3 regions of the Nitrincola sp. genome follow, and region 2 is predicted to be linked to each of the others. Evidence: riboswitches for the same ligand, from Rfam matches in the RefSeq annotation. Region 2 holds a riboswitch; each other region holds the start of a gene.
What was found. A riboswitch is a leader RNA that binds a small molecule or an ion and turns the genes downstream of it on or off. The one in region 2 is predicted to bind thiamine pyrophosphate.

Region 1 (4,213 bases), on a different contig from region 2:
TAGAAAGATACCCTGTTACGTCCGGCATCTTTAGCTTGGTATTTGGCAACTTCAGCCTGATTAAGCAGATCATCGCTACTCAGGGTTTTGTCAGAAAATAGTTCAATACCAATGCTAACGGTTAAATAATGGGAATGCCCTTCCACCTCATATACTTTTGCTACGCTCGAACAGATATCCAGTGCCACCCGTTCAGCCTCCATAGCGGCTTCTGATTTCAGTCCCTGAGGAAGCTCCAGCAAAATAGCAAACTCATCACCGCCAACACGTGCCAGCAAATCCCCCTCTTTAAGCAGCAAACGAATTGTATCTGCAAAACTGACCAGCAACTGATCACCCGCCTGATGCCCGCGTATATCATTAATGGTTTTAAAGCGATCTATATCCAGCCAAAGTAGCGCATGGTAATTACTGACCCGCGAACTGGCACCAGCCGCATAGCGTAACTGCTCTTCTAACAAACGCCGGTTAGGCAACCCGGTCAGTGCATCGTAAAAAATCAGCCGGTGGTTTTCTTTCTCAGCCTGTATACGCCGCTCCATATCGTCACGAAAGCCCAACAGCGCACTGGCAATACGACCAAACTCGCCTCGTGATGTGTTCTTTAAACGCTCAATAGCCGGTAAACGCAATTCGTCTTCGGTATTATAAGACAACTTACTCAGTGCATCAGCAATATCACGCACATGACCACTGACTCGATAGGCAATGGCAAACACCATCAGCAACACCAACAACGTACCGACTAAGCCAAAAATAAAAATATGAACAAAGGCACGCTCATGCCGTGCCCGCGCTCGTTGTTCACGCAACATGGTCCGATCCGTCAGCAATATGGAGATACGTCCGGTAAAAATCGAAAACTGGTTAAAACTGGTTTGTGCCTGCGCAAAAAAAGAACCAGCCGTATCCGGGTCAATCGCAGCTATTTCTGTAGCCATTATCGCTAAGCTGCGATAGTCTGAAAAAGACTGTTGAAGCCCTTTTACAGAGTTATGATTAACTTCTTTAAGCAGGTTTGATTCAGCCAGACCATCAACCAGTTGTTGAATCTCAGCCAGATCATTAACCAATTGAGAGTGCTCGCGGTACAACTGAATATCAGTGAATTGATGCTTGCGGGCACCATCCAGCATAGTCACCACACGACTATGCAGTTCAGAAATATCCCGCTTAAATATAGACTCCATATGGAGGGTTTGCAGATCTTCCGCCTGTATATCACTGCTTTCGATATACTGGGACCTCAAACTGTTAAGTGAGAAGAATCCTATCAACAGTGACAGCACAAGCATGAGAAATGCTGGCAACAGGAACATCAGCAATACCGTTTTGCCAGCTCTCATCTGGACTACTCCTGCTCAGCCAGCAGCCTTGGCCAGTGATCTGGCTCTATACTGGCAATATAAGTAAATTGCTGTTGCTCTTGATTTGCTTCAATAATTACCAAGGTACCTTCAACTGGAAAGTACTCCATCACTTCCACCATATTGGGACCGTGTGCTACTAATACGCGATTATGACCAGGCGCCACAGCCGAAGATAAGAGGTGATGAGTTCTGGCGATGATAGGTTGCTTTTCTACATCCGTCAGTGCGGCTACATACATCAGTTCATTGTCCACCGCATAGCGGTTCAGACCAAACAGCAGGTCAGCCGTTTCTTTGGCCCGACATAACGGGCTGCTGTGGACCTCTCCGATAGGAATCTCTGCCTGACGCAAGTACTCACCGACCTGCGCCATTAATTGACGCCCGGCATCTGTTAATGGACGCTGCGTAGTGCAGTCTTGCAAATCTATGGGTACACGATCAGGGTAGGAGGTATCGGTTGGACCATGGCGAATAAACAGCACATAGCCACCTTCACGAATTAGATTCAATTGCTCTGGCGTCGCTGGACTTGGTGCGAACTCATCCGCTGCATAAGCCAACATACCCGAACAGGCAAGCACTAGTATTGGTAACCATTTATACATATCGATATCCACCCATACTTTATGGTCATTACAGAATAAACCTAAAGTTGCTTTAAAATCAAAGGATATAGGGTAGTTATAAAACGGGCATCTGCGTATTACCCATTAGTCATCAGTATCTCCCAGTAGAAACATCAGCTAAGGCTGGCCTGAGATTAAAAACATTAACTTTTACTGATATTAAATACTATTATCTGCCGCAGATTAAAGCGGCTACCCGCTTAAAATCGCCCTCTCAACCGAGTATGCTATAAGAGTTGCCGTACTAACGGCTGTTATATCCTAAGGGGTGGCATGATTACATGCCTGAGATGCGCTAAGCGAACCCTTTGAACCTGATCCGGATGATGCCGGCGTAGGAATAGGAAACCACTCTGAGTGATCTTTCTTCGCGCGCGACCGGGTCTTCGATACTAACCGGAGACTGACATGAAACCCTTCTACCCTTACCTGCTGTTCAGCACCGCGCTGATCAGCTCGGCCTGGCTCCATGCCAACGAATCCATAACTAGTGTTACCCTGAATGAAATTGTAGTTACATCAGGCTTTCGCCCTGCCGCTCAGGAAGCCATTCCCGCCAGCATTACGGTCATTTCGGCACAAACGCTCGAGCAGCAGCAAAGCCAGCACCTGGAAGGTGTGCTAAGCCTCGCACCCAACATTACCTCGGCTAAAGGCAGCTCACGCGCACGCTTCTACCAGATCCGAGGTGTCGGTGAGCGCAGCCAGTTTGTTGGACATGTGAATCCCTCTGTAGGTGTGTTGCTTGATGGTATCGACATGAGCAGCATTGCCGGAGCGGCTGGTCTGATGGATATTCAACAGGTTGAAGTTCTGCGCGGTCCACAAGGGACACTGTATGGTAGTAATGCCCTGGCGGGACTGATTAACATGCGCTCGAACGACCCAACAACACAACCAGAGGGACGCCTGGAAGCCAGCATCGGTAATTACAACAGTCACTCCCTGACCGGCATTTACAGCACACCGTTAAATGATAGCGCCGGACTGCGCCTGGCCATACAGCAGAATAGCAGTGACGGTTTCATGCGTAACGATCACCTGAACCGCAAAGACACCAATAATATCGATGAAACCTTCCTGCGCGCCAAGCTGCGCCTGGTGGCTAGCGATGACCTGTTAGTTGACCTGACCGGTTTTTATGCCGATATCAACAATGGCTATGATGCTTTCAGCCTGGACAATAACCGCCACACCCTGTCGGATGAACCGGGGCGCGACCGCCAGATCAGTAAAGCCCTGGCACTGCACAGTGTCTGGACTGGTGCTGAAACCTACCAACTGGAAACGCGCCTAAGCCATTCAGCTACCGACAGTGACTATGGTTATGATGAGGACTGGACGTTTGATGGTTTTCATCTGGATGGCTATTCCTATTATGATCAATATCGTCGCTCATCAGATACATCCACTGCCGAGTTACGCTGGGTTTCCATGCCAGGTGGAGAAATTTTCAATGATTCGACTCAATGGACTACAGGTGTTTATGCCTTCAGGCAAACAGCAGAATTAAATCGTATCCGTACCGATGTCTCCGATAATGTACAAAGCGACTTCTCAACCCGACGTTTATCTGTCTATGGTGAGCTGGAAACTCTGTTAAGCGACACGCTAATTCTGACTTCTGGCCTTCGCGCTGAACTCAGTAAGTCAAACTATGATGACTCCTTTGGCGTTAACTATCGCAAGACTGAACACCTCTGGGGTGGTCGCTTAGCTATCGATTATCTGATGAATCAAAACACTACGCTCTATGCCAGCTTGTCACGCGGTTATAAAGTGGGCGGTATTAACAGTGGTTTCGAGAAAGATAAACTTGCACCAGACTTACGAGAGTTTGGCACCGAAACCCTATGGAATTACGAAATAGGTAGCAAGGGCAGCTATTTGAACGACCGACTGCAAACACAAGCCTCCGTGTTTTATCAGCAACGCAAAGATGCTCAGTTACGTGGTAATTATCAGCCCGAAAATGAATTCAGCTTTATCGACTATATTTTCAATGCTAAGCGGGTAAATAATTACGGTGCCGAATTTCAGTTCAACTATGCACTGGATTCCGGGCTAAGTGTTTATGGGATGACGGGACTACTTCGTACACAAGTCAAAAAAATCAAGGAGGACCATCTGGACTTAAAGTCACGTCGTGATGTCGCCCATGCTCCGCACTGGCAGTATCAGTTGGGGCTGGCCTATGACACAGGTAGCGGCTGG
Region 2 (4,213 bases):
TCACGTGCCAGTTTGATCTGCTGCTGTCTGGCCGCATAGCGCTGACGCTGCTCTGGTGTTTGAGTGTCGTAACAATGATGGCAGCTAACCCCTTCTTCATACTGAGGGTGCTGCTTGTCAGCGTCAGACAAGGGCATACGACACCCGGCGCAGAGTGAATAATGGCCTGGCTGCAGGTCATGGTCAACGGTGACGCGATTGTCGAATACAAAGCACTCTCCTTGCCAGAGTGACTCGGTTTCAGGCACTTCTTCAAGGTATTTAAGAATACCGCCATGCAGGTGGTAGACGTCTTCAAAACCTTGCTCTTTCAAATAGGCGGTGCTCTTTTCACAACGTATGCCGCCGGTACAAAACATGGCGACTTTCTTGTGCTTCTGGCTGTCCAGTTGGCTTTTGACGTAAGCTGGAAATTCGCGAAAGCTGTCGGTTTTCGGGTTGATAGCACCTTTAAAGGTGCCTAGACCGATTTCATAATCATTGCGGGTATCCACCAGCAGCACATCCGGGTCACTGATCAGGGCATTCCAGTCAGCTGGCTCAATATAGGTTCCGACAACCTGTTTCGGATCTATGCCTTCAACGCCCAGCGTAACGATCTCTTTTTTCAGTTTCACCTTGGTCCGGTAGAAGGGCTGCTCGTCAGCCAGCGATTCCTTGTAATCTATGCCCTGAAAGCGCGTATCGGCGGCAAACCAGTCTTTTAGCGTGTCTATCGCCTGACGGCTGCCGGCCAGGGTACCGTTAACGCCTTCTTGTGCCAGTAGCAGGGTGCCCCGAATCTGTGCATTTTCCAGCAGCGCCTGCAACTCTGGTCGCAGCTGCTTATAGTCGTTCAGGGTTACAAACTTATACAGGGCACAAACAACAATCGTGGACATGGAGCTACCGCCGGGTTAACGACCTGGAAGGTCAAAATAGTTGATTAAATTGATCTGGAATTATACCACGCTTTGCGCTTTTTGCGCGGCTTGCCAAAGGCTGTCCAGCTGCGTCAGCCAGTGGCCCATGACCTGCCAGGGATCATTGCATCCCAGGTCGGGTAGCCGGGTTTCTAATAGCTGGCGTTCAGCTGGACTCAATCCCAGCATACGCTGCAGTGCCACAGCATCGATCCAGGGATTACCGCGTACAGCGTATTCCCAGTCGATCAATTGAATGCCTTGATCTGTGATTAACAGGTTGCCGGGGTGCAGGTCCTGATGAATCAGACAAAAATCCTTAGTATTCCAGTGGCAACAAATAGCCAGCAGCTGCTCGGCCAAAGCGTCGTAGGACGGTCCCGCCAGCACTGCATAGTCGTGAATCAACTGCACATAGTCATTTGGTGCCACATCAAAGGGGTGCTGCCAAAGCGTTACAACGGCGTGTAACAGTTGCTGCCGCTGATGCGGGTTTAGCGTGTCCTGCATAGGTTCGGCATTGGCGTCTGCCACAAACAACACGCCTTCTGGCAGGCAAAGCTCCAGTCGGGGTACCCAGGGTTTGGGTTGCAGAGTTTCTAGTACCTTCAATTCCAGTTGTCGGTTTGCTCCCGGTGGTGTCACACCAAACTCACGCCATATATACACCTGCTCCGCAGTATGCAGCCGCCAGTGCCGGTTACGGCTGCCCTGACCCAAAAATTGCATCGATTGAATAGGGGGAAGGTGGTCCCGCACTGCCTGGGGCAGTATGGCTGAAAGGTGGTGCCTTAAGTCGGTCATGATATACTCAGTTTATCTCATCGGGGTGCCAATAGGCTGAGAGTTTACCCGCTGAACCTGATCCAGTTAATACTGGCGTAGGAATTGAGATATCAGCCTGTTGCTGATTCCTTTCTGAGCCGGTATCGAATCTCCGGAGTCCAGCTGTGAAAATCCGTACCAATACCTGCAAACTGATGGCCGTCGCGTTGCTGTTGCTGATAACGGTGAACGTGCAAGCGCGTGTACTAAATGTCTATACCTACAGTAGTTTTACCACTAGCTGGGGACCGGGTCCGGCGCTGAAAGAGCTGTTTGAAGCCCAGTGTGATTGCGAGGTGAACTTCACCAGCAGTGATGATGGGGTATCGCTGTTAAATCGGTTGCGGCTGGAAGGCGACAGCACCCGTGCCGATGTTATTGTCGGGCTGGATGATCTGCTGATGCCGCAGGCGCGTCGATTAGCCCTGGTGCAGCCGCATGGTTTTACGCTTTCAGACTGGCCGTTACGTGAATCACTGGATTGGCAGGATAGTCATTTTATCCCCTTTGATTTTGGCTACTTCGCCTTTATTTACGATAGCCGCAAGGTGAGCGAACCTGCGACGTCTTTATCTGCGCTGATTAACAGTGATGCCAGTATTATCTATCAGGACCCGCGTACCAGTACGCCAGGTCAGGGCCTGATGCACTGGATGCAGGCTGTCTATAAGGATGACGCCGCACAGGCCTGGCAGCAGCTTGCCGAGAATACTGTAACGGTTACCAAAGGCTGGTCGGAGGCCTATGGCATGTTCCTGCAGGGCGAGGCCGATTATGTACTCAGTTATTCTACCTCACCGGCCTATCACCAACTGGCAGAAGATATGGATGCCTACCAGGCGACCCGGTTTGAAGAGGGACACACGGCGCAGGTGGAAGTGGCGGCGCTATCAGCTTATAGCCGTGAGCCTGAACTGGGACGGGCGTTCTTGGCCTTCCTGCTGAGTAAAGAGGCACAGACATTGTTGCCCGAGACCAACTGGATGCTACCGGTGCGTAGTGATATCGACTTGCCAGCCGCTTTTGCAGATGCGGAGCGTGAGGTTATCGGCTTTGGCTCAGATGAAGTCGATGCGCAGCGGCGCGAATGGATTAATATCTGGCGCAATGCTGTTAGTCGTTAATATGGCCGTCACACACTTTTCATCCGCCAGACCGCTATCATTGGCTCAATTACCTGGCTGGTTGGCACTGTGCCTGATAGTTGGGATCAGCCTGCTGGCATTTTTGGCTCTGGCAGGCTGGGGTCAGGCTGAACCTTATGGTTACCTGTTACAGGAGCGCTGGTTCTGGGAGTTGCTGCGTTTTTCACTCTGGCAGGCACTGCTGAGTGCGGCTCTGTCGACCCTGCTGGCTCTACCCTTGGCGCGTAGCCTGGCCTTAGATCCCAAACTGCCGGGTAAACCCTGGTTTCTGAGCTGGTGTTTGCTGTGTTTTGTCATGCCCTCCCTGATATTGATTACCGGGCTGGTGGCCCTCTTCGGTCGATCAGGTTGGCTGACCCCTTGGTTGGGAGAAAGCTGGCGGTTGTATGGGCTCAATGGCATTTTGCTGGCACATGTGTTTCTCAATCTGCCTTTTGCTATCCGTGTCTTAACCTTTCAATGGCAAAGTGTTCCGGCGAACACCTGGAAGCTCTCGGCACAACTGGGTATGACCGGGTGGCAGCGTTTCAGAGTGATTGAGTGGCCGGTGATCAGAGGTGTCCTGCCAGCGGTCAGCGGGTTTATTTTTCTGCTGTGTTTTAACAGCTTTGCTGTCGTGTTGGCACTGGGCGGCGGGCCCTCGGCGAGCACCCTGGAAGTGGCGATTTTTCAGGCGCTGAAATATGATTTCAATCCATCAGAAGCACTGTTTCTGGCCTGGACACAGCTACTGGTAGCGGGCGGTATTTTTATGGTCTTCAGTCGCATGGGGCGTTTTCAATGGCTGGCACCCGCGCAGGCGGGGCCCGTCTGGTTGCCTAGGCTGAGCCTTATGTTCCGCTGGTCCGGGCGGTTGGGGTATCTGCTCTGTGTGTTGTTTCTTACATTGCCGATTCTGGTGTTGCTGCCGCTGGCCTGGCAGACTGATTGGGCCTTTTTGCAGCAAACCCAGCTAATACCAGTGATAATGCGCTCACTGGTATTAGCTGTGGCCGCGGCGCTGCTGGCGGTCTGTCTGGCATTGGCGCTGCTGTCACTCTGGCGTACTGGACGGCGAGAGGGCTTCCGCCAGTGGGTTGCAGCTGTGGCACTCTATCCTCTGGTTGTGCCAGCGATGGTGGTGTCGGTGGGATTATATATTCTGCTGATGCCCTGGGTTGATTGGCAAGCTTATGGCTGGATTGCGGTTATTTTGATGAACGCTGTGATTGCCTTGCCCTTTGCGTTTCAGCAGTTGCGTCCTGCTGTGTCTGACTATGATGCCAGTTACGCCCGACTCCTGGCTGACTTGAATCTGACGCGTTTTACCCACTGGCGCTATGTCTATCTGCCTTATCTGAA
Region 3 (4,213 bases), on a different contig from region 2:
TGTGTATTATCAGAAAACCACGCTGATTGATGAGGTGGCGGCGTTTGCTGACTTGAATCGTGACCTGACAGTGACCGCCTGTTTTGGCAAGGATCGATCCAGTGGTCAGCTGTTTTCAAAGCAGGAAAGGGAGCGGTTACGGCAGTATGAGTCAGTGATCTGTACCCTGATGGAGGAGCATTGGCGAGACTATCAGCCGGATCAGCCTCAGCCAAAGAATGCAAAACCGCTGGTGAGTCGGTTGATCGATACGCTACGGGTTGAGCAAGCCATCAGTTTGACAGCAAGGCAGGCCGAAGTGGCCATGTTTATATTACAAGGCCATTCTTCCATTTCCATCAGCTTGAATCTGGGTATTAGTCCAGAAACGGTGAAAGTGTTTAGAAAGCAACTGTATGCCAAGTGCCAGATCTCTTCGCAAGCCGAGCTGTTTGCGCTACTCATGCCGGTTTTTTCGCGAATATCTGCACCCACGACTTCATCGAGTGAGTCGGAGAAATGATATTATCTGGAAGCCTAAAGTAGCCAAAGTGACCGCATGTACCCAACCAAACCCAGAGAGGCTCCTTTGACCCGCATAGCCATTTTTGCCGATGTTCAAAATATCTATTACACCACCCGCCAGGTGTTTGGACGGCAGTTTAATTACCGTGCCTTTTGGCAGCAGGCCAGTGAGCTGGGAGAGATCGTCGCCGCAACGGCCTACGCGATAGATCGCGAAGATCCGCAGCAGCAAAAGTTTCAGGAGGCGCTGCGCCATATAGGTTTTGAAGTGAAACTCAAACCCTATATCCAGCGCGGTGACGGCTCGGCGAAGGGGGATTGGGATGTCGGGATTGCTATCGATGCCTTACTCTGCGCCGAGGAGGTGGATCAGGTGATTTTATTATCCGGTGACGGTGATTTTGATCTGTTGTTGCACACACTACGTGACCGCTATCAGGTCCGCAGTCATCTGTTTAGTGTCCCCGGATTAACCGCGCAGTCGTTGATCAAGAGTGCCGATGAGTGGATAGCCATCGACGCTGCCTTGCTGCAATAAAAAGATAATATTGTTAATGCTTGTAGCGTGCCATTAGGCTAACTTGGTTGAACAATGCGTATGCCGAAGCCGTGATCCTGATGCGGCGAGACTTGATGAGAGGGTTGGGTAATGAGCTTCGATAGCAATTATGCTGCGTATCTGCGGAAACTTGAGGGTGCCTTGAAGGCTCACGACTTGATAGTCGAGTCTCAGAGGTTTGAATTTACTGCTAGTGCTCTTGCCTCCGCCAAGGCAGGTGATTGGAACGGGGCCGCTGTGGAGTTGCGTGACCTGTTGCAGCAAACCTTGAGTGGAAAGCTGTCTGCCAGCCACGAATTTCTTGATCACCCCTATGTTAGATGCATCGATTTAACGGCTCAGGAGCAAATATTTGTTGCCATCGTGAACAATCAGTCACGCGAATGGTATGGCACTGAGACGGCAATAAGCGCTTTCGATTTTCTGCTCGAAGATAAGCGTGGCTTGTTCCAGAACTGCCGGCGATTCCTCGATCTTGGTGGCCATCAACTGGTATGGACATGCTTCTATGCTAGGCGGGCTTCAGACGCACAGGTCGTTTCCTATGAGCCGTCGATACTCAATGTTGTGATCGGATTGTTCAATTGCCTAGTGAACGGCGTTGTCGAGCGGGTCGATGTCGTTCCTTTTGCTGTCCTTGCCTCGAATGCGACGCCCGGTGATGGTGATGAAGCCAAAATGCTCGTAGATTACATGACGGTTCCGCTACGAGCGCGCTGTATTGACGAGCGGGCCGACGGCCTATTTGATTTTATCAAAACTGATATCGAGGGGTATGAGTTTGAGTTGCTGAACGACCCGGTATACCTCAACCTGGTGAAACACGCACAGACGACCTGTTTAGAGCTTCATCTCGGTCATCTGGTGGGGCGGGGCGTTAACTTGCAGCAGTGGGTGGAGCGTTTGCAAGCAGCAAATATTCACGGAACTGAGCTTCATTCAGAAGTGGAAATGTACGAGTTTCTAGGAAATTGCGATCCCAATGGCTTTCATTGTGTACTTGTTAAGGCGGTGTAGCCAGCGCCCGGTATGGGCTAGAAAAAACAACTGCAGTGGCGTTTATAAGGTAGGGGTAGGTCGCTGCTCATCCCAGCACAGAGCTTTACTTAGTCCTTAAAACGCTCTAGTATTTTCGTAATCCGTTGGGGTGCCCGTAAAGGCTGAGAGGTGTTTTTAACACTAACCCATCGAACCTGATACGGGTAATACCGGCGAAGGGAACGGGTAGTTTGCTGTTGTATTCCCCCTTTTCTGTTCGCTCGTACGCCCGTTTTACCTGGAGCGTTTGAGTGATGTATTCAAAGTCTGATCTGCATTTGTTTTCTCTACACCCTGTTATTCGGGGGTGGTCATGTCGGTAATTTCTATCCTCGGTGCGGGTGTCGCTGGCCTTTGTGTTGCCAATGAACTCCTGTCGCGTGGTGCAGCTATTCGCGTGTTTGATAAACAGCCACAACCTGGCCCACACGCCTGCTCCTGGTGGGCGGGTGGCATGTTGGCTCCCTTTTGCGAGCGTGAAAGCGCGGAAGAACCGGTGATCAGGTTTGGCGCTGAGGCGATTGACTGGTGGAGTGAGCATACCGGTGTCGTCACCCGTAAGGGATCGCTGGTGTTGAGCACAACCCGTGATCGTAACGAGTTAGTCCGCTTCGGTAATCGCACCCGTGATTTTGCCTTGCTGAATGAAGCCGAGGTTGCCGAGCTGGAGCCGGATCTGGGTGGTCATATACGCCAGGCTCTGCATTTCAGTGGTGAGGCCCATCTGGACCCGCGTGAAGCCCTGCTGAAGCTGGCGCAAAACCTTACCGATGCCGGTGTGCCGATTGAAGCGGGTGAGCCGGAAGCCGGTAGTGTGATTATTGACTGCCGCGGCATGGCTGCACAGGATCAGTTGCCGGATATGCGTGGCGTTAAAGGTGAAATGCTGGTGCTGCACTGTCCCGGTTTGAATATTCAACGGCCGGTGCGCTTTATTCACCCGCGCATGCCGCTGTATATCGTCCCGCGTGGTGATGGCATTTATATGCTCGGCGCTACCATGCTGGAAACGGCTGAAGGTCATCGACTGACGGTGCGCTCAGTGCTGGAGCTGCTGTCAGCGGCCTATGCCCTGCATCCGGCCTTTGCGGAGGCAGAAATTATTGAAACCGGCGTGGATGTGCGCCCGGCCTTTGCCGATAACCTGCCGCGTATTCGCCGTATCGATAACATTATTTATATCAATGGGCTGTATCGCCATGGCTATCTGCTGTCGCCAGCTTTGGCACGCTTGACCGCCGATCTGTTGTTGCTGAATAAACAGCCGGAGGCGTTTTATGAATCTTCTCTATAACGGCGAAGCCCGTGAAACCCAAACCCGTTACCTGTCTGAATTGTTGCTTGAGTGCCAGGTGGATGAAAACGCCGTAGCTACCGCACTGAATGGTGACTTTGTGCCACGTTCCTTGCGTGCCAGCACCCCGTTGCAGGATGGTGATCGTGTTGAAGTCGTTGCACCGATGCAGGGAGGCTAGTATGAAGTCATTTTATGGTACTGAACTGGCCAGCGGGTTGATGCTTGGCACCGCGCTTTATCCCTCGCCAGCTATAATGGCTGAGGCTTTTGCGGTATCTGGCGCGGGGGTGGCAACCGTATCCTTGCGCCGTGAAAGTGTTGAAGGTCAGGCGTTTCGGGCGCTGATTAAAGATCTTAAGGTAAAACTCCTGCCCAATACTGCCGGTTGTTACTCGGTCAAAGAAGCGGTCACAACGGCGCATATGGCGCGGGAGCTGTTCGATACCCCCTGGATAAAACTGGAAGTCATCGGTCATGCCGATACCCTTCAACCCGATCCCTTCGGGCTGGTGGAAGCGGCACGTATTCTGGCCGAGGATGGCTTTGAGGTATTTCCCTACACCACTGATGATCTGGTGCTGGCGGATCGACTGGTCGAAGCGGGCTGCCGGGTGTTGATGCCCTGGGGCTCACCGATCGGTTCCGGCCTGGGACTGAATAATGAGTATGGCCTGCGCACTCTGCGTAACTATTTTCCGGATATTCCCTTGGTGGTCGACGCCGGGCTGGGCCTGCCCTCACATGCGGCTCGGGCGATGGAGCTTGGCTATGATGCTGTGCTGCTGAACACCGCGGTGGCCAAAGCAGGTGATCCT

Region 1: it holds a riboswitch for thiamine pyrophosphate, as region 2 does, so the genes downstream of both, ACN0R1_RS06540 (TonB-dependent receptor) here and thiB (thiamine ABC transporter substrate binding subunit) in region 2, are expected to answer to the same signal.
Region 3: it holds a riboswitch for thiamine pyrophosphate, as region 2 does, so the genes downstream of both, ACN0R1_RS06485 (FAD-dependent oxidoreductase) here and thiB (thiamine ABC transporter substrate binding subunit) in region 2, are expected to answer to the same signal.

The regions. Positions count from the first base shown of each region.
Region 1 is NZ_JBLXDN010000006.1:86,731-90,943, reverse strand. Features, by position in the region: gene ACN0R1_RS06550 (putative bifunctional diguanylate cyclase/phosphodiesterase) at 1-1,346, opposite strand, end outside; gene ACN0R1_RS06545 (histidine phosphatase family protein) at 1,352-1,978, opposite strand; TPP riboswitch at 2,254-2,357, shown strand; gene ACN0R1_RS06540 (TonB-dependent receptor) at 2,408-4,213, shown strand, end outside.
Region 2 is NZ_JBLXDN010000017.1:27,470-31,682, reverse strand. Features, by position in the region: gene ACN0R1_RS13205 (rhodanese-related sulfurtransferase) at 1-881, opposite strand, end outside; gene ACN0R1_RS13200 (phosphotransferase) at 942-1,706, opposite strand; TPP riboswitch at 1,718-1,807, shown strand; gene thiB (thiamine ABC transporter substrate binding subunit) at 1,853-2,851, shown strand; gene ACN0R1_RS13190 (thiamine/thiamine pyrophosphate ABC transporter permease ThiP) at 2,781-4,213, shown strand, end outside.
Region 3 is NZ_JBLXDN010000006.1:74,266-78,478, forward strand. Features, by position in the region: gene ACN0R1_RS06470 (helix-turn-helix transcriptional regulator) at 1-502, shown strand, start outside; gene ACN0R1_RS06475 (NYN domain-containing protein) at 539-1,042, shown strand; gene ACN0R1_RS06480 (FkbM family methyltransferase) at 1,154-2,080, shown strand; TPP riboswitch at 2,197-2,300, shown strand; gene ACN0R1_RS06485 (FAD-dependent oxidoreductase) at 2,415-3,395, shown strand; gene thiS (sulfur carrier protein ThiS) at 3,379-3,576, shown strand; gene ACN0R1_RS06495 (thiazole synthase) at 3,578-4,213, shown strand, end outside.